Regions from separate parts of the Kribbella orskensis genome, predicted to be linked through region 2. Evidence: riboswitches for the same ligand, from Rfam matches in the RefSeq annotation. Region 2 holds a riboswitch; each other region holds the start of a gene.
What was found. Region 2 has a riboswitch for ZMP and ZTP ahead of EV644_RS25730 (bifunctional 5,10-methylenetetrahydrofolate dehydrogenase/5,10-methenyltetrahydrofolate cyclohydrolase). Riboswitches for the same ligand answer to the same signal wherever they lie in the genome.

Region 1 (10,062 bases), on a different contig from region 2:
GGCGTTCCTTCCGGCTCCACTGCTCGGTGCGGTGATGTCGTTGTTCGTCGCACCTCGGCTCACCGTGCGGTTCGGCAGCCGGGCGCTGCTGCTCGCCGGCCTGGCCGCCTTCCTGGTCGCACTCCTGGTGATGAGCCAGGCCCCGGCCGACGGCAGTTACCTCCTCAACGTGGCGCCGGTTCTCGCTCTGATGGGAGCCGGGATAGGCGTAGGGATCCCTGCGGCGATCATGCTGGCGATGTCCGGCGCCGAACCAGGCGATGCCGGACTTGCCTCCGGGCTGAACAACACTGCGCAGCAAGCGGGAGCAGCCGTCGGCACAGCCGTACTAGCCACCTTGGCCGCGTCGCAGAGCGCAGTACGGGTGTCTGAAGGTGTGGCGGAGGCTGCTGCGCTGAGGGACGGCTACAGCGCGGCCTTCGTGGCCGCGGCCGGCTTCGTCCTTGCTGCGTTGGTTCTGACTGCCACTCTGCTGCGGCCCTCGAAGAAGTGACGCGGGCAGTGCCCGGCGCTGTGGTTGCCTACAGCACCGGGCGCTACCGTTGTCGGCCGTGAGTATGACGAGGAACCCAGACCGGCTGGTGCGGTTCACCGCCGGCCTCTAGATCGCGAACATCGTTGCACTCGGCATCTGCCAGCTCGGCCTCATGCTGATCAGCCGGTTGTGGGACCGGCGCGAGCAGCGCGCAGTCTGAGTCAGAGCCCGGCCCAGAAGTCGCAGTGGTGCTCGGTGCTCAGGTCGATGACCTTGATGCCGCCCTGGTCGGTCGGCGTCAGCTCATTGTTTACTTGCGATTCCTGCGCAATAGATAGGTATCCATGATCCAGCCTTTGCGCCGGCGTGCCTCGGCGCGCACCTCGACGATCTCTTCCGCTACTTCCGCCAAAGGTCCGGCGATGAGCAGTTCGTCGGGCGTGCCGAGGTAAGCACCCCAGTAGATGTCGGCATCCTGATCGGTGTGCTGGGTGAAGGCGGTCTGCGCGTCGAGCATCACCACCACGTCGTCGACGTCGTCGGGCCACTTCTTCGCCAGTCGCCGGCCGGTGGTGATCTGGATCGGCTTGCCGACCTGATTCAGCCCGACCCGGTGCCGCGCCGCGAGCGCCGACACGCTGCTGATGCCGGGGATCACTTCGATCTCGAAGCCGAGTTCACCTCGAGCGAGGATGTCGTCGAGGATCGCCAGCGTGCTGTCGTACAGCGACGGATCACCCCACACCAGGAACGCCCCGACCTGGTCCTCGCCGAGCTCGGCCGCGATCATCCCCGCGCAGACATCGGCCCGGCGCCGCCGCCAGTCGTCCACCGACTCGACGTACGCCGAACTCCCGGCGATCGGCCGATCACCTTCCAGGCCGGCCCTCCGGTCCCGCTCCGGATCCCGGCCGACGACCACCCGGTAGTCGCCGTCGGGCGCATACCGCCGCAGGATCTCCTCCCGCAGGTCCACCAGTTCCTGCTTGACGTCACCCTTGTCGAGCACGAAGAACACATCCACGCGGCGCAGCGCATTGACCGCCTGGACGGTCAGTTGCTCCGGATTCCCGGCCCCGACCCCCACCACCAAGATCTGCTTCACCCCGCGACTCTAAATCGCCATCCTTCACCCCCGTCCGCGCACCCCCACCCCGGCGTTTGCCTGTCCCGTGTTTGCTGCACTGGTGGTTTCGCGAGGACTGTCTGGAGGTGGTTGCGTCTCCGGGCTGCGTGATGGTGCTAGTCGGGGTGGTGTGCGTCAAGAGCGCTTCGCGTCCCTTCGGGATCGGAACAAGTTCCGACTCTTGACCCACCCCACCCCGACCAGGGAAGGAACGCAGCTATCCCGGAGCCGCTGGGGGTGTGGCGACAAGGATCGGGAAGCTCCTCCGCCCAGACGTTCGGGGAGTTGGCTTGCCTGGACCGTCGGGGAGCTCCCTGTGGGCCGAAGGGGAGCAGGAGCCCCAAAACCGGCACTCTGTGCACCACCTGAGCAGATCCCGCGCGCTCGGGACGCTCAGCCGGTGCACAAGGTGGACCTCGGACACCAGGTCTGGATCTCGGACACCGAGTCGGGATCTCGGACACCGAGTCGGGGCCTCGGACACCGAGTCGGGACCTCGGACGCCGAGTCGGGCCCTCGGACGCCGAGTCGGGCCCTCGGACACCAGGTCGGGGCCTCGGACACCGAGTCGGGGCCTCGGACACCGAGTCGGGGCCTCGGACACCAAGTCCGGGCCTCGGACAGGAAATGACCTGTTCCAGGTCCCCATACGGTGTCCGAGGTCCCCATAACCGCACCCCCGGCTGGCACACCCCCGAGATGGTGTCCGCCGTCCCCACAACTGCACGGCACGACGCCGCCGGAGGATCCGGGCCGGGCGGCGGGCTCTCGGTAGCGGACTGTTCGGCCGCTGGCGCCTTGCAAGACGCCAGTCGGCGAACAAGACGCCAGAGGCACCTCCGACCCGAGGCTGACGACCCGAACGTCGGTACGTCGGTCGTCGGGCGCGGGGGAGACTCGGCGTACGGGCGTGGAGCGGGCGATCCGCCGTGCCGCGGGTGCCGCCGGGGCCGTGCCGCGGGGAATCCGCCGGGCCGCGCGTGCCGCGGGGAATCCGCCGGGCCGCGCGTGCCGCGGGGAATCCGCCGGGCCGCGCGTGCCGCGGTTTGGGTCTGGGGGTGGGCCGAGGTCGAAGTTGACGGCGGTTGTGGGGGTTGGCGCCGGGCCGGTGGAGGAGGGGACGGGTTGGCCGTCGTGGTTGTTACTGCTAATTTAGCAGTCAGTAGCTCCGACCTCCTGCCTAGAAGGCTGCGACGCGAGAAGGTGTTCTTTGCCCACAGCGGAAGAGATGCTCAGTACTGCGTCCGTGGTAGCCCTCGGCGGCTGCTTGCAGAAGGTGGCGCCGGACCTGCGGTTCACCGCGCTGCGGGCTGCTCCAGGCAAGCTGGCGGACGCCTCCTTCAGTGAGCGGGGTCAGTTGGTCAGGGACGCCCTGCTGGCGGATCTGCCCGCGGGATTCAAGCCGCTGGCGGAGATCTTCCGCGCTGCGCTGGAGGACGACGCGTTCACCGGCTGGATGATCTGGCCGATCACCGAGGCGGTCGCAGTACGGGCCGTGGAAGCGGAGGAGTTCGAGGCCGGCCTCGGACTGCTCGCCGACCTGACGCCCAGGCTGACGGCGGAGTTCGCGCTCCGCACGGTGCTCACGGCCGACCTCGATCGGACTCTGGCTGTCGTGCAGACGTGGACAGAGCACCCGGATGAGCATGTCCGGCGCCTTGCCACCGAAGGCACGCGACCGCGCCTGCCCTGGGCCAAGCGAGTCCCGCAGTTGCTGGAGAACGTCGAGGCCACCCGGCCGATTCTCGAGGTACTGCGCCGCGACGACTCGGCGTACGTGCGTCGCTCGGTCGCGAACCACCTCAACGACATCAGCCGCTCCGACCCGGCGCTGGCGGTCGAGATCGCGGGCGGCTGGCTGGCGGATCCCGAGGCGACGACACCCCAGTTGGTCCGGCATGCGCTGCGCACGCTGATCAAGGCCGGTGACCCTGGAGCCCTTGCCCTGTTGGGATTCGGGCAGCCGATTGGTCTGGTCGTCGACGGGCCGGTCCTGGCGGTGGCGGGCGTGAGCGTGGGTGAGACCCTGGAGTTCGAGTTCACCGCGCACAACGAAGGCGACGCCGAGATGCGACTGGCGATCGACTACGTCGTCCACCACGTCAAGGCGAACGGCACGCTCGCGCCGAAGGTCTTCAAGCTGACCACCCGCACCCTGGCGCCGGGGGAGTCCATGACCCTCGGCAAGCGGCACTCGTTCAAGCCGATCTCGACGCGCAGGTACTACCCGGGCGAACACGCCCTTGAGCTCCAGATCAACGGCCGAGGCTACGGCCGGTCCACGTTCACCCTCTCGCTGGAAGGCACCCGATGACCATCCCCACCCCTCCCGACCCGACCGCCGCCGAATCCGCGAAGCACCTGCCGCACGCGATCACGACGTACCTGCGCGAGGCCGACCCGGCGCACAAGGCCAACGCCCACGACCTGCTCTCCGCCTTCGCCCTCGACGCGACCGTCATCGACGACGACAAGACCTACCGCGGCCACGACGAGATCCACCACTGGCGCGAAACCGCCGCCACCGAGTACACCTACACGGTCGAACTCACCCACGTGGAGAAGTTCGACGACACCCACTACGACGTCACCAACCACCTGGAAGGCAACTTCCCCGGCGGCGTAGTAGACCTCATCTACCGCTTCACCCTCAACGACGAAAACCTCATCACCACTTTGGAAATCGCCCCCTGACCGAACTCCCCGCTTGCTAGGGTGCGAGCGGGTCGTGACTGGCGTCTCGAGATGGATCAACCATCGGGAAGCGACCCCGTCATCAAGACGTCGTGCCGTGCGCCTGGGCTTCTGGAATCGATCTGGGAGACACGGCATGGTCCAGTACTCCGACCCGGCGCCTCGGCTCGTCGGCATCGTCAACATCACCACCGACTCGTTCTCCGATGGCGGCAGGTTCCTGACCCCTGACGACGCGATCGCCCAAGCGCAACGCCTGCGAGCGGCGGGTGCCGACATCGTCGAGCTCGGGCCGGCGTCGAGCCACCCGGACGCGGAGCAGGTGAGCGCGGCGGAGGAGATCCACCGGCTGGCCGACGTCCTCGATCAATTGATCGCCGACGGCATCCCCGTGTCGGTGGACTCCTTCCGCCCCGACACCCAGCGGTACGCCGCCGCGCGGGGTGCGGCTTACCTGAACGACATCCAGGGCTTCCCCGACCACGACAGGTACGACGAACTCGCGGAACTCCCGTGCCGGCTGGTGGTCATGCATTCGGTCCAACGCCGAGGACCGGCCACCAGGAAGGTGACTGATCCGGAGGACATCTGGACGGAGGTCGAGCAGTTCTTCACCGAACGGCTGGCCGCACTCGAAGCCGCGGGCGTCAGCCGCGATCGCCTGATCATCGACCCAGGTCTGGGCTACTTCCTCGGGAGCAATCCAGAACCATCGGTGGCGATGATGGCTGCGCTCGGGCAGTTGAAGGCGCGCTTCGGGCTGCCTGTCCTGGTCTCACCGTCGAGGAAGTCGTTCCTCCGAGCCCTCACCGGCAGCGATCTCGCCGCCATCGGCCCGGCCACCGTGGCAGCAGAGTTGTACGCCGCGTCGCAGGGCGTCGACTTCATCCGCACCCACGATGTCGCGGCGATCCGCGACGCACTCACCGTGTTCGGTGCTCTGACTGCGCGCAGTCAGAGCACCCCTCGGCGAGATACCGGCCGCAGGACCAGTCGAACTCGTCGTACCCGAAGCTGATCCCGTGCCGCTTGCCAACGGACTCGAGCACACTGAGCGCGGCAGGCACAACCTCGCGGCCGATGCCGTCACCAGGAACAAGGGCGATCCGATAATTGGTCATGCCCTGTCAGACCAGGACAGGGACCCGCGGGTGGTGGTGGTCGTGGGCGGGGTGTTAGGTGGGTGGTGACGATCCGGAAGGGCTTGAGCCATGAAAATCGGTCTGCAGATCCCGAACTACACCTGGCCCAACGGCGCCCCGGCCCTCGGGGCGGAACTCGCGGAAGTGGCGAGCACGGCCGACCGGGCCGGCTTCAGCTCGATCGCGGTGATGGACCACTTCTTCCAGATCCCCGGCGTCGGCCCGGTCGAGAACGACATGCTCGAGGCGTACACCACGCTCGGTTTCCTGGCCGGCCACACCGATAGTGCACGCCTGTTCACCCTGGTAACAGGCGTGCACTATCGCGATCCCGGCCTGCTCGGCAATGCGGTCACCACGCTCGACGTGCTGTCCGAGGGCCGCGCGATCCTCGGCATCGGCGCGGGCTGGAACGAGGAGGAGTCCCGCGGACTCGGCTTCGCGTTCCCGCCGGTGGCCGAGCGGTTCGAGCGCCTCGAGGAGACCCTCCAGTACCTGTTGCAGCTGTGGTCCGACGACGACGGGCCGTTCCAGGGCAAGCACTACCAGGCCGAGCGGCTGCTGAACGTCCCGCAGTCGCTGAGCCGGCCGCACCCGCCGATCCTGGTCGGTGGCGGGGGAGAGAAGAAGACGCTGCGGCTGGTCGCGAAGTACGCCCAGGCCTGCAATCTCTTCAACACACCCGACCTGGAGCACAAGCTCGACGTGCTGAAGCGGCACTGCGAGAACGAGGGCCGCGACTACGACGAGATCACCAAGACCGTCTACCAGACGCTCGACCTCGGCGAGCACGGCGAGAAGAAGGACCAGCTGATCGACGAGCTCGGCCGGCTGCACCGCCTCGGCTTCAGCGAAGCGATCGGCTTCGTCCCCGGCCTCCCGCGCCTCGACCCCCTGGAACGCCTTGGCCTCGAGGTCCTCCCGGTAGCCGCCCTCTTCTGATCACCTGCCTTCTGGAGGGCGGCCACGCGGAGGGTCAGCCGGCGATCACCGCGACGCCGAGGCGGCCGCCGTCGACGTCGAGGACGGTGCCGTGGACGAATGCGGCCTGGTCGCTCGCGAGGAAGACCGCGGCGTCGGCGATCGCCTGCGGCGCGCCGATCCGGCCGTGTGGCGTACCGGTCATCATCGCGGTCGCCGGGTGGTTCGGATCGGTGTGGACGACACCGGGAGCGATAGCGTTCACCCGGACCCCGGACGGCCCGAACTCGGCCGACCAGGCGCGCGTCAGAGTCTCCAGAGCACCCTTGCTGGCGGCGTAAACCGCGCCGACCGGGATGCCCAGCCGCGCCACCCAGGAGCCGAGGTTGATGATCGTGCCGCCGCCGGCCGCGACCATCGCGGGCGCGATCGCCGCGGTCAGGAAGTACGGCGACTTGACGTTCACCGCGTAGACGGTGTCGAAGGTCTCCTCGTCGGTCTCCGTCGTCTTCCCGCCGTCGATCGCGCCGGCATTGTTCACCAGTACGTCGATCCGTCCGCCGAGCAGCCGGGTGGCCGCCTCGGCCAGCTCGTTCGCGGCCGCCTTCGTGCCGTTCAGGTCCACCGCCACGAAGTCCGCCTGGCCACCGGCGGCGCGGATCTCGCCGACCACCTCGTCACCGCGCTCCTTGTTGCGCCCGGCAACCACGACGTGGGCGCCCTCGGCGGCCAGGGCGACGGCGATCGCCCGGCCGATGTTGCTGGTGGCTCCGGTGACCAGAGCCGTCTTGCCTGCCAGTCGCATGGGGTTCTCCTCAGAATCCTAGATTGGACCGTTGGGTCCACAGTAGCGTGTCGATTGGACTGCTCGGTCCAGGGGGTGGGGTCGCGCTAGGCTGGCGGGCATGGAGCGAGTGCTGACCGCCAAGGGGGCGGCGACCCGGCAGCGGATCGTCGAGGGGGCCGCGCAGCTGATCCGGGTCGAGGGGGTTCAGAACGTCGGTCTGGACGACATCCGCGGGGCCAGCTCGACGAGCAAGAGCCAGCTGTTCCACTACTTCCCGGACGGGAAGGCGGACCTGATGCTCGCGGTGGCGCAGTACGAGGCCGGCCAGGTGATCGCCGACCAGATGCCGCAGCTCGGTGACCTCACCACCTGGCGCAAGTGGCAGGCCTGGCGGCGCCGGGTGATCCAAGTCTACGACGCGCAACGGCAGGCGTGCGCCCTGTCAGCCCTGACCGCCCAGCTGGGTACTGCGAACCCGGCCACCAGAGACATCGTCAACGCGCTGACCGACGAATGGCACGCCTACCTGGCGGTCGGAGTACGGGCGCTGAAGGAATCCGGCGAGATCGACGCCCGCGTCGACGTGGCGAAGTCGGCCAGCGCCATCCTGGCCGCTGTCACCGGCGGCGCGACCCTGCTCCAGTCGACCGACCGCCTCAGCTACCTGGAAGACGCCCTCACCGAGGCGCTGGACGGCCTCCGCCGACCTCGCCGCTGAGCAGCCTAGGCGTCCTCGCCGCTGAGGAGCCTAGGCGTCCTCGCCGCTGAGGAGCTCCAGGCGTCCTCGTCGCTGAGCGTCAGCCCTCCGGGACGGGCTTCTTGCCTTCGCGCCATTCGCGTTCGAAGGGCAGCCGCCAGGCCCGCGGCGCGATCAGCTGGTGGATCGCGTTCGGACCCCAGGTGCCCGGAGCGTACGGCTTGACCGGCGGCGGGTCCTCCAGCAGCAGCGTGGAGTTCTCCCAGAGCGACTCGATGCCCTCGGCCGTGGTGAAGAGCGTGTGGTCGCCGCGCATCGCGTCCAGGATCAGCCGCTCGTACGCCTCCAGTACGTCGCCCGCCGTCTCCGTCTCCTGGGTGGAGAACTGCATCGACAGCTTCTCCAGCCGCATCCCCGGTCCGGGCCGCTTGCCGTAGAAGGACAGCGACACCCGCGACGAGTCGGCCAGGTCGAAGGTCAGGTGGTCCGGCCCCTGCGAGCCGACGCCCGAACCCGCCGGAAACATCGTCTTGGGCGCCTCCTTGAAGGCGATCGAGATGATCCGCATCCCCTCGGCCATCTTCTTGCCGGTGCGCAGGTAGAACGGCACGCCGGCCCAGCGCCAGTTGTCGATCCCGACCTGCATCGCGATGAACGTCTCGGTGTCGGAGTCCGGCGCGACCCCCTCCTCGCTGCGGTAGCCGCCGTACTGGCCGCGGACCACGTGCTCGGGGTGGATCGGCAGCATCGAGCGGAAGACCTTGTTCTTCTCCTCCGAGATCGCCCGGGGCTCCAGCGCGGTCGGCGGCTCCATCGCGACGAACGCGAGCACCTGCAGCACGTGTGTGACGACCATGTCCTTGAACGCGCCGGTCGGCTCGTAGAAGGTGGCACGCTGGTCCAGGCCGAGCGACTCGGGGATGTCGATCTGGATGTGGTCGATGAAGTTGCGGTTCCAGATCGGCTCGAACAGTCCGTTGGCGAACCGGAACGCGAGGATGTTCTGCGCCGCCTCCTTGCCCAGGAAGTGGTCGATCCGGAAGATCTGCGACTCGTCGAACGTCTCGTGCACGAAGTCGTTCAGCTCGATCGCGCTCTGCAGGTCGTCGCCGAACGGCTTCTCCATCACCACCCGCGCCCGGTCGACCAGGTCGGCGTCGCGCAGCATCTGGATCACCGAGCGCGCGGCCTTCGGCGGCACCGACAGGTAGTGCAGCCGGCAGGTGTCAGGTCCGAGCGCGTTCTCCGCCGTCTTCACCGCGGCCGCTAGCGCGTCCGGTCCGGCCGTGGTCGGCACATACTCGAGCCGGTCGGAGAACTGCGCCCACTCCTCGTCGGTGATCTTGTGCGTGCCGAAGGTGTCCACCGCCACCCGCGCCCGGGCCCGGAACTCGTCCGACGTGAGCTCCTCGGTCGCAGTACCGATGATCCGTACGTCGGGGGCGAACCTGGACTGCTGCAGATACGCCAGGCCCGGCAGGAGCTTGCGCTTGGCCAGGTCCCCGGTGGCGCCGAACAGTACGATCACGTGCGGTGCGAGCGGCTCCGGATCACGCCGCGACGGCCGCGAACCTGGCGCCGGATAGGCGATCGTCTGGGTACGGGAGTCGGGCATTCTCGGGGTCCTCCTACAGACGACGCCACAAACGGCTTCAGTGTAGGTCAGCGGAGCCGCGCTGCCTCGAAGATCGCCTGGGCGAAATCATCGGTACTCCTGCTGCAGGAGTTCCAGCTGCGCCTGGTCGGCCCAGTCGAAGTACAGCGGGTTGCTGACGGTCGATCCGCCCTGCCACGCGGCTCCCCGGCCGCCGAAGATGCTCAGCTTCACGATGTTCATGTTTTGAAGCTAGGTACGCGGCCGGCCGCTCCGCGCCCGTCAGATGACGCTGGGCTTGTACGTCACTGGCCGGTGAGCGGTCCGAGCGCCGCCGCCAGGTCGCCGCGCGCCCTGATCCCGAGCTTGGGGAAGATCCGGTGCAGGTGCGTGCTGACCGTCCGGTGGGACAGGTAGAGCCGCTGGCCGATCTCCCGGTTGGTCAATCCCTCGGCAGCCAGCTGCGCGATGCTCAGCTCGTGCGGGGTCAGGTGGTCGCGCGCATCCGGAGTACGGCGTGGGCTCGTCTCGCCGGCGGCGCGTAGTTCGGCGCGTGCTCGCTCGCTCCACGGGATCACGCCCAGCGCGTCGAAGGTCTCCCGGGCGGCCCGCAGGTGTACCCGGGA
Region 2 (10,062 bases):
CTGGCCCGGATCCTGTCCGAGTCCAGGCCCGACACCTCCCCGTCCGAGCCGACCACGCACGCGGAGACGGCGGAGACGGTGAACGGCGGCACCTACGAGAGCGACTCCTCGTCCGCCGACGACGCCCCGGTGGCGCCGCCCGAGGACGACGCTCCCATCGCGCCGCCCGAGGACCCGGACACCGACCGCCCTCTGTGAGCGACCAGGAATCGTCCGCCGCGGGAGCACCTCCCGCGGCGGACGACGCTCTTTCGCGGCGGCCCCGGGCTGATGAGCGACCGCGGTCTGACGGCCGGCTTCCGGACAAGCAAGCTGATGGTTCGCGGCCTGGAGATCCGGAGGCTTGGGTGCTGCTGGACGAGAAGCCCGGGTTCGAAGGGTTCCTGACCGTCCGGCTGCGGCGCTACCGGCTGCCGGACGGCCGGGAGGTGGACTGGGATGTCTTCGGCCCGAAGCTCTCGGCTGGGATCACCGCGGGCATCACCGTGCTGCCGCTGACCCCGGAAGGCGGGATCGTCACCGTGCGCATGTTCCGCGCCGGCCCCGACCAGATCGTCACCAACCTCCCGGGTGGTCTGATCGACCCGGGTGAGGAGCCGGACGCGGCCGGTCGGCGGGAACTGGAAGAGGAGACCGGCTACACCTGCGAGTCCATCGAGGTGGTCGGTTGGCACTGGTCGTCGGCCTCGTCGGTCTACCGCAAGTACCTGGCGATCGCCCGCGGCTGCCGACCGGACGGCGTGCAGCACCTGGACGAGACCGAGGACTGCGTCCCGGTGGAACTCACCGTCGAGGAGTTCCGCCGCGAACTCCGCACGCCCGGCGCGATGACCGGCACCGACGCGGCGTACCTGACCCTCGACCACGCCGGCCTCCTGTGACCAGCGGCTTGCACGTCACTGGACTCGTCGGCGCGGCTTAATCCGTTTGCCGGGAGCGATCCAGAGCCCGAGGATGTCCGCGTGCTGATTGATCACTGGCCGCTCCGAGGCCTCCGGCTGACCACCGACCGGCTCGTACTCCGCCTCCCTGACGAGCAGGAGTTGTCGGCACTGGCCGATCTCGCCGCCGGTGGGGTCCACAAGGCCGGCGAACGCCCCTTCCTGACCCCCTGGACCGATCTACCTCCCGCCGAGCGAGCGCGGTACGTCCTCCAGGGGTACTGGAGCTGCCTCGGCAGCTGGACTCCGGACGACTGGGCCCTCGACCTGGGCGTGGTCCAAGGCGACCAACCGATCGGTTTCGTGACGCTCAGGGCCCGTGAGTTCGCCACCCTCCGCGAGGTGAAGACCTCGTCATGGCTCGGCCTCGCCCACCACGGCCAAGGCCTTGGCACCGAAGCCCGTACTGCGCTGCTGCACCTTGCGTTCGAGGGACTCGGCGCTGAGGCGGCACTCTCGGAGGCGTTCCAGGACAACCTCGGGTCCCAGGGGGTGTCCCGCAAGCTCGGCTACCTCCCGGACGGCATCTCCCGCGACGTCCTGCACGGCGAGGTGGTGATCTCGGACCGCCTCCGGCTGACCCGCGAGAACTGGCAGCAGGTCGACCGCCGACCGGTCGAGATCTCCGGGCTGGACAGCTGCCGCGAGTTCTTCCTCGCCGCGGACGGGGCCGGGGGAGCGGAGCGGTAAACTCTACTACGGACCGCTACTGGCGTTGAGGTGGTGTACCACCGGGGAACGGTCCGTCGGCGGATCCGTCGACCAGCAGCCGCGCGCCTGGGCCACCCGACCTGTTCGTCGACGCCCGAAGGAGCGCGCCATGACCTCTCCCAGCAACCACACCCTCACGTTCTCGAACCCGGACGACCCCAAGTCCGCGCCCCGCGAAGCCGCTCGGCTGATGGTGGGGACGGACCTCGCCGCGGAGATGGTGGCGAAGGCCGCCGAGCGCGCGAAGGCGTTGAAGGACGCGACCGGGGTCGAGGCCTGCCTGGCGACCGTGCTGGTGGGGGATGACCCGGCGTCGGCGACGTACGTCCGGATGAAGCAGAACCGCAGCAAGAAGGCGGGCATCGGCTCGCTCAGCGTGGTCCTGCCCGCCGAGACCACCACCGAGGAGCTCGTCGCCGAGCTGCGCAAGCTCTCGGAAGACCCGAAGGTGCACGGGATCCTGCTGCAGCACCCGGTACCGGCTCACATCGACGAGCGTGCCGCATTCGAGGCGATCGACCCGGCCAAGGACGTCGACGGGGTCACCATGCACGCTTTCGCCGCGATGGCCTTTGGTGAGCCCGGGTTCCGCTCGTGCACGCCGGGTGGAATCATCCGCCTGCTCGAGGCGTACGACGTACCGCTGGCCGGCGCCCACGCGGTCGTCATCGGCCGCAGCCCGATCCTCGGCAAGCCGGTCGGGATGTTGCTCCTGGCATCGAACGCGACGGTCACCTACACCCACTCGAAGACCCGCGACCTGGCGGACATCGTGAAGACCGCCGACATCGTGGTCGCGGCGGTCGGCAAGGCGAACTTCGTCCGCGGCAGCTGGCTGAAGCCCGGCGCGGTCGTCATCGACGCCGGCTACAACGAGAACAACACCGGCGATGTCCACTTCGAAGAGGCCACCCTGGTAGCCGGCCTCATCACCCCAGTCCCGGGCGGAGTCGGCCCCATGACCATCGCCCTCCTCCTGGAACAAACCGTCGCCGCCGCCGAGGCGCAGACCACCACCGCCTGAGGGGCAGAATCCGAGACGGCTGTCCGTCTGTTGGCGGGGCTGTCCTAGGGTTGAGGTAGGTAGGGACGACGAAACCAGGAGGCAGGCGCTGTGGCGGTACGGGCGATCCGGGGTGCCACCCAGCTAGAGGTGGACGAGCGCGAGCATCTGCTCGATCGGTCCGCGGAGCTGGTCCGGGCGGTACTCGAGGCGAACGATCTCGACTCCGCGGACCTGATCAGCATCCTGTTCACCGTCACGCCGGACCTGCACTCGGAGTTCCCGGCGGTGGCCGGCCGGCAGATCGGGCTGACGGACGTCCCGCTGATGTGCATGCAGGAGATCGACGTGCCGCACGCGCTGCCGCGGGTGGTCCGGATGATGGTGCACGTCGAGACGTCGCGCTCGCGGGAGAAGATCCAGCACGTCTACCTGCACGGCGCCGTCAGCCTGCGCCCGGACCTCACCGGCGCCCAGTGAAGACCCCAGTGAACGCCCCAGTGAGCACCGCAACGGTGGTCGACCGATGACCGAGCTCCGCGGTCCGGTCCGGATCGTCGGCACCGGCCTCATCGGTACGTCGATCGGCCTGGCGCTCGGGCGGCTCGGCGTCGTGGTCGAGCTGGTGGACGCCGACCCGGACAACGCACTGATGGCGGAGCGGATCGGCGCCGGTTCGCGGCTGGTCCAGATCGAGCCGCAGCTGGTCGTCGTCGCAGTACCGCCGGACCACGTCGGCGCGGTGATCGCCGAGCAGCTGCGCCAGACCGACGCGGTGATCACCGACGCGGCGAGCGTGAAGTCGAAGCCGCTCACCGATGCGTCCGCCCTCACCGACGACCTCAGCCGCTACGTCGGCAGTCACCCGATGGCCGGCTCCGAGCGATCCGGCCCGCTCGCCGGCCGAGCCGATCTCTTCGACGGCGCGACCTGGGCGATCACCCCGCACGAGACCAGTGACCCCAAGGCCGTCGACCTCGTACGTCGTCTCGCCGAGGCGGCCGGGGCTCGTACGGTCGAGCTGTCCGTGCAGGACCACGATCTCGCCGTCGCCCGGGTGTCCCACCTGCCGCACCTGATGTCGGCGTTGGCCGCCGGCACCCTCGTCGACGCACCGAACTCCCACCTCGAGCTTGCCGGGCAGGGCGTCCGCGACGTCACCCGGATCGCGGCCGGCGACCCTCGGCTGTGGACCCAGATCGTGTCCGCGAACTCGACCGCGCTGACCGGCCTGCTCGAGCGGATCCGCGACGAGCTCGACCGGATGCTCGTTGCCCTAGGCAAGGAAGAGGCGGGGGAGGAGCTCGCCTCGATCCTCGGCCAGGGCGTGTCCGGCGCGGTCCGGGTTCCCGGCAAGCACGGCGCCCCGCACATCGAGCTGGTCCCGGTGCTCGTCACCATCCCCGACCGGCCCGGCCAGCTGGCCCGGCTGTTCGCGGACGCGGCCGAGTCCGGCGCCAACGTCGAGGACCTGCGGATCGACCACAGCCCGGGCCGACCGGTCGGTGAGGTCGAGCTGGCGGTCAAACCGGCCTCGGTGGATCAGCTGGTCCGGGTACTGACCGAACGTGGCTGGTCCGTTCACCGGTAACCTTCGGCCCATGATCATCGCTGTTGACGGCCCGAGCGGTTCCGGCAAGTCGAGTACCGCCCGTGGTGTCGCGACCAAGCTGGGGCTGCGCTACCTCGACACCGGAGCGATGTACCGGGCGGTGACCTGGTCGGCGCTGGAACACGGCCTCGACCTGGACGACACCGCGGCGGTCGCCGCGCGAGCCTGCGCACTGGTGCTGTCGGTCAGCACGGATCCGCAGCGGGCCCAGTTCGCCGCCGACGGCACCGACGTCACGGAGGCGATCCGGGACCCGCGGATCAGCGCCAGCGTCAGCAAGATCGCCACCAACCTGGACGTGCGCAAGGAGCTGATCCGCCGCCAGCGCGAGATCATCGAGCAGTCCCAGCCGACCGGCGGGGCGGTGGTCGAGGGCCGCGACATCGCGACCGTGGTCGCTCCGCAGGCCGAGCTGAAGGTGCTGCTGACCGCCGACCAGGACGCCCGGATGGCCCGCCGCAAGGCCGAACTGGCCGACGCGGTCACCGCCGAGCAGTTGCGCGACCAGATCGTTCGCCGCGACGCCGACGACGCCACCGTCTCGCAGTTCCTGGTGGCCTCCGACGGCGCCGTCGAGATCGATTCGACCCATTTGTCCCTGGAGGAGGTCGTCGACGTGATCTGCCGGCTCGCGAAGGAGGCTGAGGCCGCGCCGCGCGACCAGGAGTCATGACCGCCGAACTGACCGGGCACCAGGACCTGCCCCGCACAGACGACCTACCCCCGCTGCCGCACCGGCTCGGCAGCGTGATGCGCCATTTGGTCGGGCCGTACTTCCGCCGGCGCTACGACGTGACCGTGCACCACGAGGACAACTTCCCCCGGACCGGCCCGGTACTGCTCGCCCCCAACCACCTCGGCCTGCTGGACGGACCGCTGCTGGGTTCCACCGCCCCGAGGATGCTCCACCAGCTCGGCAAGATCGAGGCCTTCGGTGGTCTCCAGGGGTTCCTCCTGCAGCGTGCCGGGCAGATTCCCGTCGACCGTTCGACGTACGACGTAGGGGCCATCCGCCGGTCGATCCAGGTACTGCGGGACGACCGCGTGCTGAGCATCTACCCCGAGGGCACCAGAGGGCCGGGGGACTTCCGCCGGGTCCGGACCGGGATCGCCTACCTGGCCATGGTGACCGGGGCGCCGATTCTGCCCGTGGCGCTGCTCGGGACCCGGCTGCCGGGTGGGAACGTGGAGCACTTTCCGCCCCGGGGGAGCCGGGTGGACGTGGTATATGGCGAGACCTTCGCCTTGGACCGCGTACCCTTTCCTCGGAGGCACTCCGACGTACGCGCGGTTGCCGACCAGATCGGCGAGGTGTTGCGGGCGCATGTCCGGGCGGCCGTCGAAGCCACCGGCCACCCGCTTCCGGGTAAGCCAGACCAGAAGGATCCTGATGAGTGACCTGCCCACCGGCTACGGCGATGCCTTCGCCGAGACGACCCACGACCGCGAAGACACAGGCCCCGTGCCCGTGCTGGCGATCGTCGGCCGGCCGAACGTCGGCAAGTCCACGTTGGTGAACCGGATCATCGGCCGCCGCGAGGCTGTGGTCGAGGACACACCCGGCGTCACCCGCGACCGGGTCCCGTACGACGCGAACTGGTCCGGGCGCGAGTTCACCGTGGTCGACACGGGTGGCTGGGACCCCGACGCCGTCGGCATGGCCGCGCTGGTCGCCGCTCAGGCAGAGGTGGCGATCAACGCCGCTGACGCCGTTCTTTTCGTGGTGGACGCGACCGTCGGGATCACCGATGCCGACGAGGCCGTAGTACGGGTGCTGCGCAAGTCCGGCAAGCCGGTCGTGCTGGCCGCCAACAAGGTCGACGACCAGCGGGTCGAGGCCGAGGCGATGAACCTGTGGAGCCTGGGCATCGGGGAGCCGTTCCCGGTGTCGGCGATGCACGGCCGCGGTACCGGCGACATGCTGGACGCTGTGCTGGCCGCCCTGCCGGAGGCGCCGCGCGAGCGGGACGCCGAGACCGCGGGACCTCGCCGGGTCGCGATCGTCGGCAAGCCGAACGTCGGCAAGTCCTCGCTGCTGAACAAGGTGGCCAAGGAGGACCGCGTCGTCGTCAGCGACGTCTCCGGGACGACGGTCGACCCGGTGGACGAGTTCATCACGCTGGGTGGGAAGCCGTGGCGGTTCATCGACACCGCCGGCATCCGCCGCAAGGTGAAGAACGTCCAGGGTCACGAGTACTACGCGAGCCTGCGCACCAACAGCGCGATCGAGCGCGCCGAGGTGGTCGTCGTGGTGATCGACGCCTCCGAGCCGATGAGCGAGCAGGATCTGCGGATCATGAACTCGGTCGAGGAGGCCGGCAAGGCGCTGGTGATCGCCTACAACAAGTGGGACATGGTCGACGAGGACCGGCGCTACTACCTGGAGCGCGAGATCGACCGCGACCTGGTCCAGTTCCGCTGGGCGCCGCGGGTGAACATCAGCGCGCTGACCGGCCGGCACATGGAGAAGCTCGTGCCCGCCATCGAGGCCGCGCTGGACGGCTGGCAGACCCGCGTCCCGACCGGCCAGCTGAACGCGTTCCTCGGCCGCCTGGTCGCGGCGCACCCGCACCCGGTGCGCAGCGGCAAGCAGCCGAAGATCCTGTTCGGCACCCAGGCGACCACGATGCCCCCGACGTTCGCGATCTTCACCTCCGGCGCGTTCGAGCCGTCGTACCAGCGCTTCATCGAACGCCGGCTGCGCGAGGACTTCGGCTTCGTCGGCAGCCCCGTGCACGTCCAGATCCGCCCGCGGAAGAAGAAGGAGAAGCGCTGACCGGCTTCTCGTTGCCATAAGCAACGGTGTGGCCGCGGCCCTGCTCACCAGGCCGCGGCTCGCTCCGGTGGAGCCCCGGAGCAGGGGGTCCGCACGTCCATCGAGACACCCGCGACCCGTGGTGAGAAACGCCCCGGGAATGGGGTAAGGTTTACCCGCTCGCTCCTGAGGAGCAAGTGTTCGGGCTGTGGCGTAGTTTGGTAACGCGTTCGGCTGGGGGCCGAAAGATCGCAGGTTCAAATCCTGTCAGCCCGACCCTGCAAGGGCACCGACCTGGTCGGTGCCCTTCGTGTTTTCCGGAGTTCTGCTGCCCTCCCCGCCGGGGTCGAGGGAGCAGGCGTCACCAGCTACGGCTAGGAAGTTCGGTGCCAGAGTGCTGCCAGCGCTTGATTGCGGGGTAATGATGTAATCAGGAGGCAGCGAGATGATGGATGACGACGTACTGGACGCCTACTCCCGGGTGGTCTCGGGAGTGGCGGAGCATTTGATCCCGCGGGTGGCGAGCCTGCGGGTGCAGGGGCGGCGCGGTGACTCGTCCGGGTCGGCCGTGGTACTCACTGGAGACGGGCACCTGCTCACAAACGCACATGTGGTCGGCGACGGCGGCAGTGCGACCGCGGAGTTCGCGGACGGTACGACGGCGCAGGCGCGCGTGGCCGGGGTGGACCGGCTGTCCGACCTGGCGGTACTGCGAGCCGACCGGGAGATCCCGGATCCACCGGAGTACGGGGACGCGGATCGGCTGAAGGTCGGGAACCTGGTGGTTGCCGTGGGCAATCCGCTGGGCCTGGCGGGTAGCGTCACGGCCGGCGTGGTGAGCGCTCTCGGGCGTTCTCTGCCGGTCCGCCTCGGAACCGCGAGCAGGATCATCGAGGACGTGATCCAGACCGACGCGGCGCTGAACCCGGGCAACTCGGGCGGAGCACTTGCCGACGGCAATGGCCGGGTGATCGGTATCAACACGGCGGTCGCGGGCATCGGCCTCGGTCTCGCGGTGCCGATGAACCCGACGACGCGACGCATCATCTACTCGCTGCTCCACGACGGCCGCGTCCGCCGCGCGTACCTCGGCCTGGTGACGACCCCGGCGCCGCTCCGACCACAACTGGCCGAGCGCTTCGGCCAGCGATCTGCCCTGCGAGTGGTCGAGGTGATCTCCGGCAGCCCCGCCGCCCTGGCCGGCCTACGCCAGGGAGACCTGGTCCTGGCAGTCGACGGCACCCCACTCCGAGACGCCCAATCCCTCCAACGCCAGCTCTTCGCCGACGCCATCGGCCGCCGCACCGAAGTCACCGCAGTCCGCAATGGCGCCCTGGTGGACGTAGTAGCCCACCCCGCCGAACTAACTGACTGAACCCCTAACCCTCAGCCAAACCCTCACTCGGGCAATTGCTTCCACTGCGCGACGAGGGGCGCCCGCAGGAGTACGCAGGTGCCGGGCTGCAGGGGAGCGCCCGGAAAGGTGAAGTCACGGGTCACCTCCTCGAAGCCGAACCTCTCGTGGAGGTCGAGGATCGCGCCGTTGGCGAGGTTCGCGAAGTACCAGATGGAGTCGGCGCGCTCGGCCGTCCACCGCATCCGTTCGAGCGTGAGCAGCTCGCCGATCCCGTGCCGCCGCCACCCGGCCGCGACGATCAGCCCGATCAGGAAATACCCACTCGGCGCCGTATCGGCTGGATGCTCAGGCAACCGCTCATGCCGAATCACCCCGCCATACCCGACCACCTGCTCGTCCGCCCCGGACCCCGCGCAGGCGACCGCGACGTACCGCTCCGGATCCTCGAGATCACCCTGCAACCGCTCGACCCGCTCCTCGGCCGGACCACCGGTCCGCGACACGATCAACTCCGCGCAGACGGCGAGGTCAGCAGCCCGCGCACCCCGCACCGAGATCACGTCATTCGCAGGGTGGCGAGAAGCCTCAGGGTCATAAGCGGCGAATCCATTCACGTCCGAAGCCTAGTGTCCCGTCGAGCCTCAACAGGACCGCCGCGTAGGCCACCGGCGGGAGCTGGAGGACACCAGCGACGTCCCGTGCAGCACGATCAACGACCCGAGCGGTACATCACTCGGGAGACCGCGACCTCCCCGGCATCCGGATACGGCGGCTGATGCGGGGAAGCGACGCCGATGCTGACCCGGCACCGGCGTCGGACTCATCGTTGCCCCGTTCTGAGGTTGCCTCAGGTCGTGATGGGCGGTGAGAGCTGGGCGCCGTTCGCCCGCTCCTGTGCCGCGGCCCGGCGGGCGTGCCGCATGCCCAGCAGGCCGAGAATCAGCAGGATGATCGCTCCGATGTACGCGCCGATCGCCGCAATGCCGGCGATGGTGCCCATCGTGGCGAACGCGTAGCCGTAGAGCAGCAGGCCGCGCAGCGTGTTGCCTTGGAACAAGGTCTCGCGCAGTCCGGCGAGCGCCTGACCCTGCGGGGAGGCCTTCTCTGCGATGGTCATGGCCTGGTACTCGCCGCTTACCTGCTGGTAGGTGCGGCCGTCGGAGGCGGCGTTCATGTGCACGAGGATGTAGTGGTCGGCGTAGGCCTTGGCCTCGGGGCCGGTGTCCAAGGGGCTGCCGGCGTACTGTTCGAGCGCGTCACGGTCCTCCTGCGGCAGCGACTCCAGTGCCTGACCCTCAGGCATCGTGATGCCCTGGATGGATAGCTGGCTCTCGACCTCGTTGCCGATGAAGACGTAGGCCCAGGTCAGCAGAGCGCCCGCCAACAAGAGAAACGCGGCGAGCAACAAGCCGGTCCACGAGATGAGTTTGTCGAACGAGGAACGCATCGGAGGCTCCCTTCGCGGCGCGACGATCGTGCCGTTGCTTCGACGATAGGGATCCTCCGGACCGCCTCGCATGACCCGCCAGGGGTGATAGCCAGCCGCTACCAACCGCGGGCGCGCCACTCCGGGAGGCTGGGTCGTTCGGCGCCGAGGCTGGTGTCGGCGCCGTGGCCGGGGTAGACCCAGGTCTCGTCCGGGAGCCGGTCGAAGAGCTTGGTCTCCACGTCGTTCAGGAGCGA
Region 3 (10,062 bases), on a different contig from region 2:
GCTCCTCGTCCGGCGACGTGCGCCGGAAGGCAGCTACTTCAGCGACGGTGACCGTGCGTCGGGTGTCTTCGGGGTGCTGGCCACCGGCTTCTCGGTGCTCCTCGGGTTCATCATCTTTCTCGCGTTCGACTCCTACGACCAGTCGCGTTCGGGCGCCGAGACGGAGGCGACCGTCCTGGCGCAGCAGGTCGAGACGGCGCAGTACATGCCCAAGGCCGTTTCTGTGGAGCTGACCGGCGAGCTCGTCTGCTACGCGCGATCGGTCATCGGGCCCGAGTGGAGCGCCCTCGAGCACGGCACGCTCGGCGACGCGATCAACCCGTGGGGAGGGGAGATGTTCCGGACGCTCCAGACGGTTGATCCGAAGACAGCGACCGAGCAGTCGGCGTACGACCGGTGGATGGATCAAACGCAGGCTCGGCAGCAGGCGCGGCTCGCGCGGGTCCACGGGGCGGAGGGGATCATTCCGACGCCCTTGTGGCTCGTCCTGGCGGTGATCTCCGTGGTGATCTTCCTCTACATGTTGTTCTTCGCCGATCATGGGGAGCGGGCCAAGACGCAAGCCTTGATGATGGGCAGCGTGACAGTTGTCATCACCTTGTTGCTGCTCCTGCTCGTGTTCTTCAACCATCCGCACGGCCAAGGCGTCGGCAGGCTGCAGCCGACGGCGATGGAACGATCCCTCCGCCAGATCGACTCCGAGCTCGCGATCGTCGGACTGGACCTGAAGCCTCCGTGTGATGCAAATGGCCGAGCAAACTGAGAACCGGCCCGCATCCGGCTTCGACCGCTGGCACGAGTTGCTCGTCGCCGTGCTCCTGGTGGTGGCTGCCGTCGCCACTTCGTGGAGCAGCTACCAGGCGACGCGATGGAACGGCGAGCAGGCCAAGGCGGCAGGCCGCACCGGAGCCATCCGGATCGACGCCGCCCGGTCGTCCAGCTTGGCCGAGGCGCAGACCCAGGTCGACGTAGCCACCTTCATCGCGTGGGCCGATGCGGACCGCCGCGGCGAGAGCGAGCTCGCCGTCTTCTATGTGAGCCGCTTCCGCCCAGAGTTCGCGAAGGCATTCGACGCGTGGCTCGCGACCAAACCCTTCACGAACGCGAGCGCGCCGAAGACGCCCTTCGCGATGCCCGACTACAAGCTGGCGGCTCGGGCTGATGCCGATCGGCTGGACCTGGCGGCCGAGGCATCGGCGACCGAAGTGAGCCGCAACATCCAGCGAGCCAGCAACTATGTCCTGACGGTTGTGCTGTACAGCGTGGTCCTGTTCTTCGCCGGCATGAGCACCAAGATCGTCAGTCGCCGCGTCCGCGCGTTCATGCTCGTGACTGCCTGCATCGTGCTCCTCACGGCCATCGCCTGGCTCTTCACGTTCCCCGTCAGCCTGCAGGTCTGACCCCGCGTCCTTGGTTCGGAGCACCTGCTCGGCCGCGCGGGCTCAGCCCCTCGCCTGACGGAGGAGCGGGCGTGCGGCCTGCACCTCCGCAGTACGTGGGTTAGGGGCTCGACGAAGGCCCGCCCCTGCCTTCGACCGACTCAGGTCTTGAGGACGAGGGTGGTTCGGTCAGCTTCGCGGAGTGGGGCGAGGGTGTCGGCCTCGGCGGCGATCGCGTCGCGTTCCGCGGCGGTGATTCGGTCGAAGGGCTGCACGGTGAACTGGATGCTCTTGCCGCGGCGTTGTGAGGTCCATACTCCTTTGGCTTCGCCGTCGACGAGGACCAGGCCCGGCGCGCCGACCGGACGCCAGAGTCGCCTGCGCAGGTCGCGATCCGGGAGCAGCCGGTCTCGGTCACGCTGTTGCAGGAAGGGATCCTGGGCGGGGACCAGCCGGACTCCGGCCGGTTCGGGTGGAGAGGCCAGCGCTTCGACGTCGGACGCGAGCAACCACTCGACAGGGCGCCGTTTCGCGTTCACCTGAACGAGTTCCGGCGCGATCAGCTCGAAGATCGCGCGTACGTCGGACAGGCTGCGCAGGGTCCACTCGGCGAAGCTCTGGTGGGAGGCCGGCCCGTAGCAGCGAAGGTAGCGTCGCAGGAGCTCGGCCTGGGCGATGTCCTGGTCGACGATCCCCGCTGGTTCACCGAGCCATTGGTCTTTACGGGCAACGAGAGCGTCGGTCATCCGGCGGGTGTCCGCGAGACAGGCGATCCCGAGCTGACCCATCGCGCGGAAGAGAGGTTCGGGGAGATCGGCGTGCGCCCCGGACGGGCGTTCGAGGTCACGGATCTCCTCCATCCGCCGGGCGAACTGCTGGCGGAAAGCCTCCACCTCCAGTTGCTGGCCGTCCAGTACTTCCCGCGCAACCTTCGCGGCGTGCTCCACCAGACTTGCGAGCGGCACATCCAAGGACGTGGCCCAACCGCCGAAGGAGATCCGCCACGAGTCCTCTCCGGTGGGCATCGCGCCCGTGGTGAAGACAGCCGCGTCCTGAGTAGGCACCAGGTACGGCGCGCCGCGCAGCGACCAGATCGCCAGCAAGGTCTTGTCCTGCTTGAGTGCCTGGTCGATCCCGGCGAGGCTCACGTCCGCGACCCGGGCATGCAACGCGAGGGAAGCGGTCTGTCGCGGCGTCTCCTGAACCCCGGCGGCGGCAACCGCCTGAATCATCGAGCCGGCCGGGAGCCGCTCGGCCAGATGGTGACGTGACAGCCGGAACGCAAGGATCTGGTGTCGGTCCACACCCAGCATCGTCGCCTGTCCGCTGCCACCGGGCAAGGAAGATCAGTCGCGCCTGCGGTCGTAGGTCGCAGTACCGGAGCCGGCTGGTGCGGCGTCAGATGGTGATGGTGACCTTGGCCTGGGCGTGGTGGGTTTCGAGGTAGGTGATGGCGGCGGGGACATCTGCGAGGGCGTAGCTGCGGTCGATGGCGGGGGTCAGTTGGGACGACTCGGCCAGCGTCTTGAGCGTTGTCAGATGTTCCAGGGTCAGAGGGGTGGAGAAGTCGATCAGGCAGTGGCGAACGAAGCGGGACTGCAGTTTGGCCTGGAGGAGGATGCGCATCGGGCCGACCACGGAGCCGCCGGTGAAGGTGCCACCCCCGGAGAGCACGAGGGTCCCGGACGGGGTCAAGCAGCGGCGCAGGTCGGCGAGGGAGCGGTTCGCAACGAGGTCCAGCACGACGTCGTACGGGCCTCCGTTGCGAGTGAAGTCCTCCTTGCCGTAGTCGATGACGTGGTCGGCGCCGAGCGAGCGGACCAGGTCCACGTTCCTCGTGCTGCAGACGCCGGTCACCTTTGCGCCGAACGTCTTGGCGAGCTGTACTGCGAACGTCCCCACGCCACCTGACGCCCCATTGACCAGCACGCGTTGCCCCGCTTCGACCTTCGCCACATCGCGCAGGCCGAACAGCGCAGTACTCCCCGCCAACGGAATAGCCGCCGCTTGCTCGAAGGTGAGGTTGATCGGTTTCAACTCCACCAGGTCCTCCGGCGCGCACACGTACTCCGCGAAGGCGCCGTTGGCGTCGCCGAGATCGCCGTACACCTCGTCACCCGGGCTGAACCGCGTCACCTCGGGCCCGACCGCTTCCACCCGCCCGGCGAAGTCCCGCCCGCGGATCCTGGCCTTGGGACCCTTGCGCCCGAAAGCCGCGGGCAGCATCAGGCGTGCCAGGTACGGGTCGCCCCGCATCACGTGCCAGTCGTACGCGTTGACCGAGCTCGCGCGCGCCCGGACCAGCACCAGGTTGCTAACGGCAACCGGCTTCTCGACCTCGCCGAACTCCAGCACGTCAGGTGAGCCATACCGATCCTGGACGATTGCCTTCATTGCGTACTCCGTGACGCTGGTTCGGTGCGTGCGTTGTCCGGAGGCTCCGGCCTACTCGTGACGGTAGGCGTCCGCCGGCACCACAGCCATCAGGGACAACCCCCATGCCCCCACGGATCTCATAACCTGGGTGTCCGCAACTACCTGACGAGAACGGCGAGGACTGAGATGGCGCTTCGGTGGTACACAACGGTGATCAACTGCCTGGATGTGCGCAAGCAGGCCGCGTGGTGGGCGGAGGCGCTCGAGTGGCAGCTCGTCCATGAGTCCGACGACGAGTGCGTGATCATTCCGGGGTGGGTGGATCAGAAGGTGATGCAGGAGACGCCGTGGGAGCGGATCGGGCCGGGGCTGGTCTTCGTCACCGTTCCTGAGGGGAAGACGGTCAAGAATCGGCTGCACATCGATCTGGCTCCGCACACCAGCCAGGACCGGGACGCCGAGATCAGCCGGCTGGAGGGCCTCGGTGCCCACCGGGTCGACGTCGGGCAGGCCGACGACGCGTCGTGGACAGTGCTCGCGGACCCCGAAGGCAACGAGTTCTGCGTCCTCAGCTCCCGCGATTCCTGACTACGGTCAGAAAACACAGACAAAGTCGGTGCCCGACTACAGTGGGGGCACCGCGACTGGCGAGGGTGGGGTACCACCGGGGAGCGGGTTCTGAAGAGTGGCGTCGTCCGCCTGGGCGCCTTCGGTCGAGGTAACCGGAGGCAGCAGATGGAACTGCGGTACGGCATGAATCCGCATCAGCCCGCGACGATCACACCACTTCAACCAGGCCGTACGCCGTTCCGCGTGGTGCGCGGGGAGCCGTCCTACATCAACGTGCTCGACGCGCTGGGAGCCTGGCAGCTCGTCCGGGAGGCGAGCGCATGCTTCGACAGGCCGGCGGCGGCTTCGTTCAAGCACGTGTCCCCGGCGGGTGCCGCGCTGGCGGGCGAGGTTGATGCCGGGATGAGATCGACCTACGACCGCGGAGACGTCGGCGCGGTGACCAGCGCCTATGTGCGAGCCCGCGACGCCGATCCGAAGTCGTCGTACGGGGACTTCGTCGCCGTGTCGCACCCGGTCGACGCCGAGTTGGCCGCGTTCCTCCAGCGTCTTGCCTGCGACGGGATCATCGCTCCGGCGTACGACGAGGGCGTGGTCGGGACGCTCGCCGGGAAGAAGCGAGGGACTTTCCTGGTCCTGGAAGGTGATCCCACGTTCGAGCCGCCGACGGAGGAGGTGCGCGAGGTGTACGGGCTGCGCCTCACCCAGCAGCCGGACGATCTGCCGTTGGACCGATCGCTCTTCGACGGGCAGCCCGGGGCCGACGATCTGCTGCTGGGGATGATCGTGCTGCGGTACACCCAGTCCAACTCGGTTGCCTTCCTGAAGGACGGGATGGCCCTCGGCATCGGAGCCGGGCAGCAGTCGCGGATCGACTGCACCCAACTCGCCGGCAGCAAGGCGCAAACGTGGTGGTTGCGCCGCCATCCCGAAGTACTCGCCGAGACCTGCCGGCCTGGCATCAAGCTGTCAGACCGTATCGCTCGGCAGCTCGCGTTGCTGGACAGCTTGGGGTCCACCGAGCGGGACGCCTGGTTGTCGCACCTCACCGACGTGAGCATGGTGTCGGACGGCGCGATCCCGTTCCGCGACAACATCGACGTTGCCCACGGCTACGGAGTCCGCTCGATCGCCGAGCCCGGCGGCTCACTCCGCAGTACAGAGATCATCCAAGCCTGCAAGGACAACGGCATCACCCTCACCCAAACCGGCATCCGCCTCTTCCGCCACTAAGAGGAAAACCAAGTGGAGGTGCGAGGGGCATTCAGCGGACACTGGTCGGTGTGATCGAGGATGCGATACAGGTGGCGCGGGCGTTCGTTCGTGAGCGATTCCCCGAGGCGCGGAGTGCGTGGCTGGGTGGGAGTGTGGCTCGGGGCACGGCGACGGCTACCTCGGATCTTGATGTCACGGTGTTGCTCAACGGACCGCCGGCGCCGATGCGGGAGTCGGTGGTGTACGGCGGATGGCCGGTTGAGGTGTTCGTGCATACGGAGAAGTCGCTTGCGTACTACTGCGAGAAGGACCGCCAACGCCGTCAGCCGACCATGATGCGGCTGGTCGGGGAGAGCATCATCCTGGTGGACACGGACGGCTCAGGAGGACGACTGCAGGAGTCGGGCCGAGCCGAGGTGGCTGCCGGTCCCCCGGCGCTGCCCGACGACGAGCTTCAGCTATTGAGGTACAAGGTCACCGATCTGCTGGAGGACCTGATCGGTGCTGACGGCAACGACGTACGGACGGTGGTCGCCGCCCTGCTCGGGCAGGACGCTGCGGTGTTGCTCTTGACGGGTGCTCAGCGGTGGAGTCGCACTGGGAAGGGTCTGCTGCGCGAGCTCGCCGCATACGACGGGGAACACGGCACCAACCACGCCAGCGCCTTCCCGGCAGCAGTCCGAGCGGCCTCTGCCGGCGAGGCGGACCAACTAATCGACCTCGCCGACGGTGTTCTGGCTCAGAATGGCGGCCGCCTCGTCGACGGCTTCCGCCTCTCCGGCAGCACCCGAGACGCAGACACCGACTAGCAGCCTCGACTCACGACGCTGCGGTCTCCTCGAGGACCTCGATCTTCACCTTGGTGTTGAAGTCCGCGCAGGCGGCGAGCAGGGCCGCGGCCGACAGCGTCTCGGGGCCGAAGACCGCCGGATCGGGCAGGAAGCGCACCAGCGTGCCCGCTGTGTCGCCGCTCTCGATCTCCGTCGCGGGACCCGGCGGAAGACCGCGCTCATACCGCTGGACCCAGCCGCGGCCGTCGACGCGACGGTTCGTGTGGGTCAGCCATGAGCTCAGCGCGGCGACCACCGACATCCCCGACCGCGGCCGCCCGTCCGGCAGTACCTCGGCGTCAGGAACCCCGTAGAACCGCAGATCTCGCGTTGCCATGATCGGCTTCACCATCGGTACCCCGGCCTCGTCGTACCGGGTGTCCGTGCCGCGCCCGTTGTCCTCCACCGAGATCGACCCGTCCCCGTGCAAGACCACCCGCGCCCAGGTCGTCGTCCCCTCCGGAGCGGCCTCGTCCACCGGATAAGCCAGTACTTCGAGCGCCAGGTGGAGGAGCCCACCCTCGGCGTACTGGTCGGCCGAACTCCTGATCTCGGCGATGTGCGCGGGATCGACGGCGGAGGCCCAGTTGTGCGTCGTGATCAAGTCCACGACCCCACCGTATCCACCGGCAAGTGATTGCGCCTAGGCGGCGGACCACCCGAGTTGGGCAGGTTCTACCGATGAAGGCACTGGGGGTTCATGGGCGACGACCGCGCGAACACTCTGCTGTACAAGCAGCGATCCCGCGCTGATAGTCGGCGAGAACCTCGTCGATCACGTGCTGGGCGTTCGCGGCGATGCCCTTGTTGGTCTCGCGGTAGTAGGGCAATTGGATGAGCGCCATCGACAGGGCACGGCCGCGGCTCCGGATCCAGGTGGCGTCATCCACTGCCAGCGCCTCGCGGAAAGCCGGGCGGGCTGAGGCGGGCAGCAGGTTCCAGGCCGGGATCAGGTCGCAGGCAGGATCACCGAGGCCCGCGGTGGCGAAGTCGAGTACTGCGGTCAGGCGACCGCCGGCCGTCAGCAGGTTCGACGGCATAAGGTCACCGTGCACCCAGACAGCCTCAGCGGCGGGTGCTGCAGCCAGCGCCGATTCCCAAGCAGCCAAGGCGGTCTCGGTGTCGATCCAGCCCTCGAGCTGGACGAGCGCCTCGCGAGTCCCCTTGTCCTCCAGCTCGAGCGGACCGCCCCGGTACGCCGGAGGTCCGCCCGGCAGGTCGACCGCCCGGAACGCCCGGACGAACGACGCGAGATCCTCCGCAAGTCCCGCGGGATCCTCCACCGCCCCGGCAACGGCGATCGAGCCCTCGATCCAGCGCTGCACCGACCACGGCCACGGATACCCCTCGCCCGGTTTCCCCATCCCCACCGGCGACGGAATGGCCACCGGCAGCAGCGGCGCGAACCGCGGCAACCACTCGAACTCCTTCTCGATGTCCGAAACGCCACCTTCGATCCGCGGCAACCGCACGGTCAACGAGTCCCCGAGCCGGAACATCGCGTTCACCGTCCCGCTCGACGGGATCTCCTCGACCCCCAACCCGGCCCACTGCGGAAACTGCGCGGCCACGAGCCGAAGTACGAGCGCCTCATCGATCTCAGCCTCACCGGCATGCATCTTCACGCCCCCATCCCACCGTCAGCCACCCCACGCTGTCGAACCGAATTCAGAACTCGTGGCGGCGACGTAGGTGGCGGGGGCGGCCGTCGGGGTCGTAGAGGTGGTCGTAGAGGGGGCGTGCCCAGAGGGACTGGAGGTGGGTGACGTGCTCGGGGTTGTGGTGGCGGAGTTGGCCTGGTGGGCGGGGGCCGTGCTCGCCTGAGGCGTGCCAGGAGTCCAGGGCGGTGGCGGCATCCTTCAGCTGGTCGAAGCCCCCGAGCGGGTCCAGGGCGGGCTCGGTGCCGAGGTGTTCGGTCCAGAGCTCGGTGCGGAGCGAGGCGGCGAGGTCGGAGCTCACCAATGAGCAGGTGAGTTCGCTGTCGTTGGTCCAGGAACGGCGGTTGAGATTGGCCGACCCGCACGCGAACCACTCGTCGTCTACGACGCACACCTTCGCGTGCACGTAGATCGGCACTCCCTTGTCGTTCTCCAGGTCGTAGATCCCGACCCGGTTCGGCGCCGTCGCCCGTAGCATCCGCAGCGCCTGCAGTTGCCCGTAGCGAGCCGGCGGACCGCTGAACCGTTCGTCCTGGTCCGGATACCGCGGTACCACGGCGATCACCAGCAGCCCCGGCTCCCGTTCCAATGCCCGGCAGATGCCCTCGGCAACCACCTCGGACCACAGATACTGATCCTCCAGGTAGATCAACCGCCGCGCCCGCCCGAACGCCTTCTGATACCCCCGCGCCACGCTGTACTCGCCCTTCGCCGCGAACGGGAACGGCGGGTGCTTGTGCCCGTACGTCCGCAACACCTGTACTGCGTGCTCCCCCACCGCCGGCGGATCCGGGAACGTCTCGGGCAGCGTCGACGGACGACGCGGCATCCGGGCCTTCCGTTGCACCAGCACCCGGTACGGCGTACGGCGGTCCAGCGGGTGCGAGTCGTCCCACCGTTCCACGAAGGTGCGCAGGAGATCCCCCACGATCGGACCACGCAACTCCAGCGCGACGTCGTGCCAGGGCGCGCGGGATCCGTACCGCTCGCCCATCGGCGCCTGCTGGGGATCACCGTGATGGCGGGCGTCGTCCCGGCGCTGGTGGCTCAGGTCGATCCCGCCGACGAACGCCAGGTCCAGCTCGGGTGCGCCGCGGTGCCGGATCACGAACAGTTTCTGGTGGTGCGAGGCCATCCGGCGGACCCGCTGGTCGAGCAGGACCTCGCCACCGGCCTCGTTGAGCTCCCGCCCGAGCCGCTGGTTCTCCTGCGCGTTGAACTGCAGGTGGTCCGAGTGCGATCGCCAGAGCAGGCCGCGTACCTCGACCCCTGACCTGGCGAGGTCGCAGAGCACCTTGCCGACGGTCGGCCCGTCGGGGTACATCGCCTCGTCCGCATCGCCGCGCCAGTCGGTGAAGTACACCCGGTCGCCGGCCTTCAGCGCGCACAGTTCGTCGTACAGGCGCTGGAAGTAGACGGCGCCGTGGACCAGCGGCCGGACCAGGTTCCCGTCGGTCCAGGAACCGTCCCGGTCGATCTCGGTGGCCGGGTTGCCCCGCTCCTCCGGCGTCAGGAACCAGTCGCTCATTCAGACCGAGTACCCGCTTGACGCGATCCCGAACGGCGCGATCCCGAACGGATGAGAGGCTGGACGGGTGGACTGGATCAGACGTAGGGCCGGCTCCGTGCTCGCAGTGTCACTCTTCGCACTGCTGGGCTGGAGCTTCGTGGTGGGCACCTCGATGCCGAGCTGGTTCGACTCCCGCGAGGACTGCGCGCTGACCCTGCACCGCACGGAGAGCTACGACATCACCGTCACCAGCCAGTGGTTCCCGCCGCGAGCGGCGTGCGACTTCGGCGGCGGTGACGTCGTCCAGTTCATCTCGCCCACCAAGTCGGCCATCCTGACGATCGCGCTGATCCTGATCGCCGTGGTGGTCCCCGGCAGCCTGTACCTCGTCGCCCGCCGCCTCTTCGAACCTGCCGGGGTGATCCGCTCGGCCGAGGCGGTCGACCTTCGTGCCCGGCAGATCCGGCATCTGGTCACCGGCGGGACGGTCAGCTTCGTCCTGATCGCCGCCTTCACCTTCGGCA

Region 1: another riboswitch for ZMP and ZTP. It lies ahead of folP (dihydropteroate synthase); the one in region 2 lies ahead of EV644_RS25730 (bifunctional 5,10-methylenetetrahydrofolate dehydrogenase/5,10-methenyltetrahydrofolate cyclohydrolase).
Region 3: another riboswitch for ZMP and ZTP. It lies ahead of EV644_RS35650 (5-aminoimidazole-4-carboxamide ribonucleotide transformylase); the one in region 2 lies ahead of EV644_RS25730 (bifunctional 5,10-methylenetetrahydrofolate dehydrogenase/5,10-methenyltetrahydrofolate cyclohydrolase).

The regions. Positions count from the first base shown of each region.
Region 1 is NZ_SLWM01000009.1:110,367-120,428, forward strand. It holds gene EV644_RS23995 (MFS transporter) at 1-493, shown strand, start outside; gene cobF (precorrin-6A synthase (deacetylating)) at 786-1,580, opposite strand; gene EV644_RS24005 (DNA alkylation repair protein) at 2,812-3,915, shown strand; gene EV644_RS24010 (nuclear transport factor 2 family protein) at 3,912-4,295, shown strand; ZMP/ZTP riboswitch at 4,320-4,411, shown strand; gene folP (dihydropteroate synthase) at 4,432-5,313, shown strand; gene EV644_RS24025 (LLM class F420-dependent oxidoreductase) at 5,507-6,379, shown strand; gene EV644_RS24030 (SDR family NAD(P)-dependent oxidoreductase) at 6,414-7,163, opposite strand; gene EV644_RS24035 (TetR/AcrR family transcriptional regulator) at 7,264-7,863, shown strand; gene zwf (glucose-6-phosphate dehydrogenase) at 7,943-9,457, opposite strand; gene EV644_RS47240 (hypothetical protein) at 9,545-9,679, opposite strand; gene EV644_RS24045 (LuxR family transcriptional regulator) at 9,742-10,062, opposite strand, start outside.
Region 2 is NZ_SLWM01000010.1:192,287-202,348, reverse strand. It holds gene prcA (proteasome subunit alpha) at 1-198, shown strand, start outside; gene EV644_RS25740 (NUDIX hydrolase) at 348-881, shown strand; gene EV644_RS25735 (GNAT family N-acetyltransferase) at 963-1,631, shown strand; ZMP/ZTP riboswitch at 1,637-1,731, shown strand; gene EV644_RS25730 (bifunctional 5,10-methylenetetrahydrofolate dehydrogenase/5,10-methenyltetrahydrofolate cyclohydrolase) at 1,762-2,676, shown strand; gene aroH (chorismate mutase) at 2,767-3,135, shown strand; gene EV644_RS25720 (prephenate dehydrogenase) at 3,182-4,246, shown strand; gene cmk ((d)CMP kinase) at 4,257-4,940, shown strand; gene EV644_RS25710 (lysophospholipid acyltransferase family protein) at 4,937-5,665, shown strand; gene der (ribosome biogenesis GTPase Der) at 5,658-7,043, shown strand; tRNA gene EV644_RS25700 (tRNA-Pro) at 7,225-7,298, shown strand; gene EV644_RS25695 (S1C family serine protease) at 7,468-8,397, shown strand; gene EV644_RS25690 (GNAT family N-acetyltransferase) at 8,421-8,993, opposite strand; gene EV644_RS25685 (hypothetical protein) at 9,227-9,826, opposite strand; gene EV644_RS25680 (MBL fold metallo-hydrolase) at 9,925-10,062, opposite strand, start outside.
Region 3 is NZ_SLWM01000021.1:114,269-124,330, forward strand. It holds gene EV644_RS35625 (bestrophin-like domain) at 1-763, shown strand, start outside; gene EV644_RS35630 (hypothetical protein) at 747-1,400, shown strand; gene EV644_RS35635 (DNA glycosylase AlkZ-like family protein) at 1,541-2,683, opposite strand; gene EV644_RS35640 (NAD(P)-dependent alcohol dehydrogenase) at 2,778-3,773, opposite strand; gene EV644_RS35645 (VOC family protein) at 3,942-4,343, shown strand; ZMP/ZTP riboswitch at 4,386-4,467, shown strand; gene EV644_RS35650 (5-aminoimidazole-4-carboxamide ribonucleotide transformylase) at 4,491-5,558, shown strand; gene EV644_RS35655 (nucleotidyltransferase domain-containing protein) at 5,609-6,349, shown strand; gene EV644_RS35660 (ATP-binding protein) at 6,360-6,980, opposite strand; gene EV644_RS35665 (aminoglycoside phosphotransferase family protein) at 7,069-7,989, opposite strand; gene EV644_RS35670 (phospholipase D family protein) at 8,039-9,556, opposite strand; gene EV644_RS35675 (hypothetical protein) at 9,624-10,062, shown strand, end outside.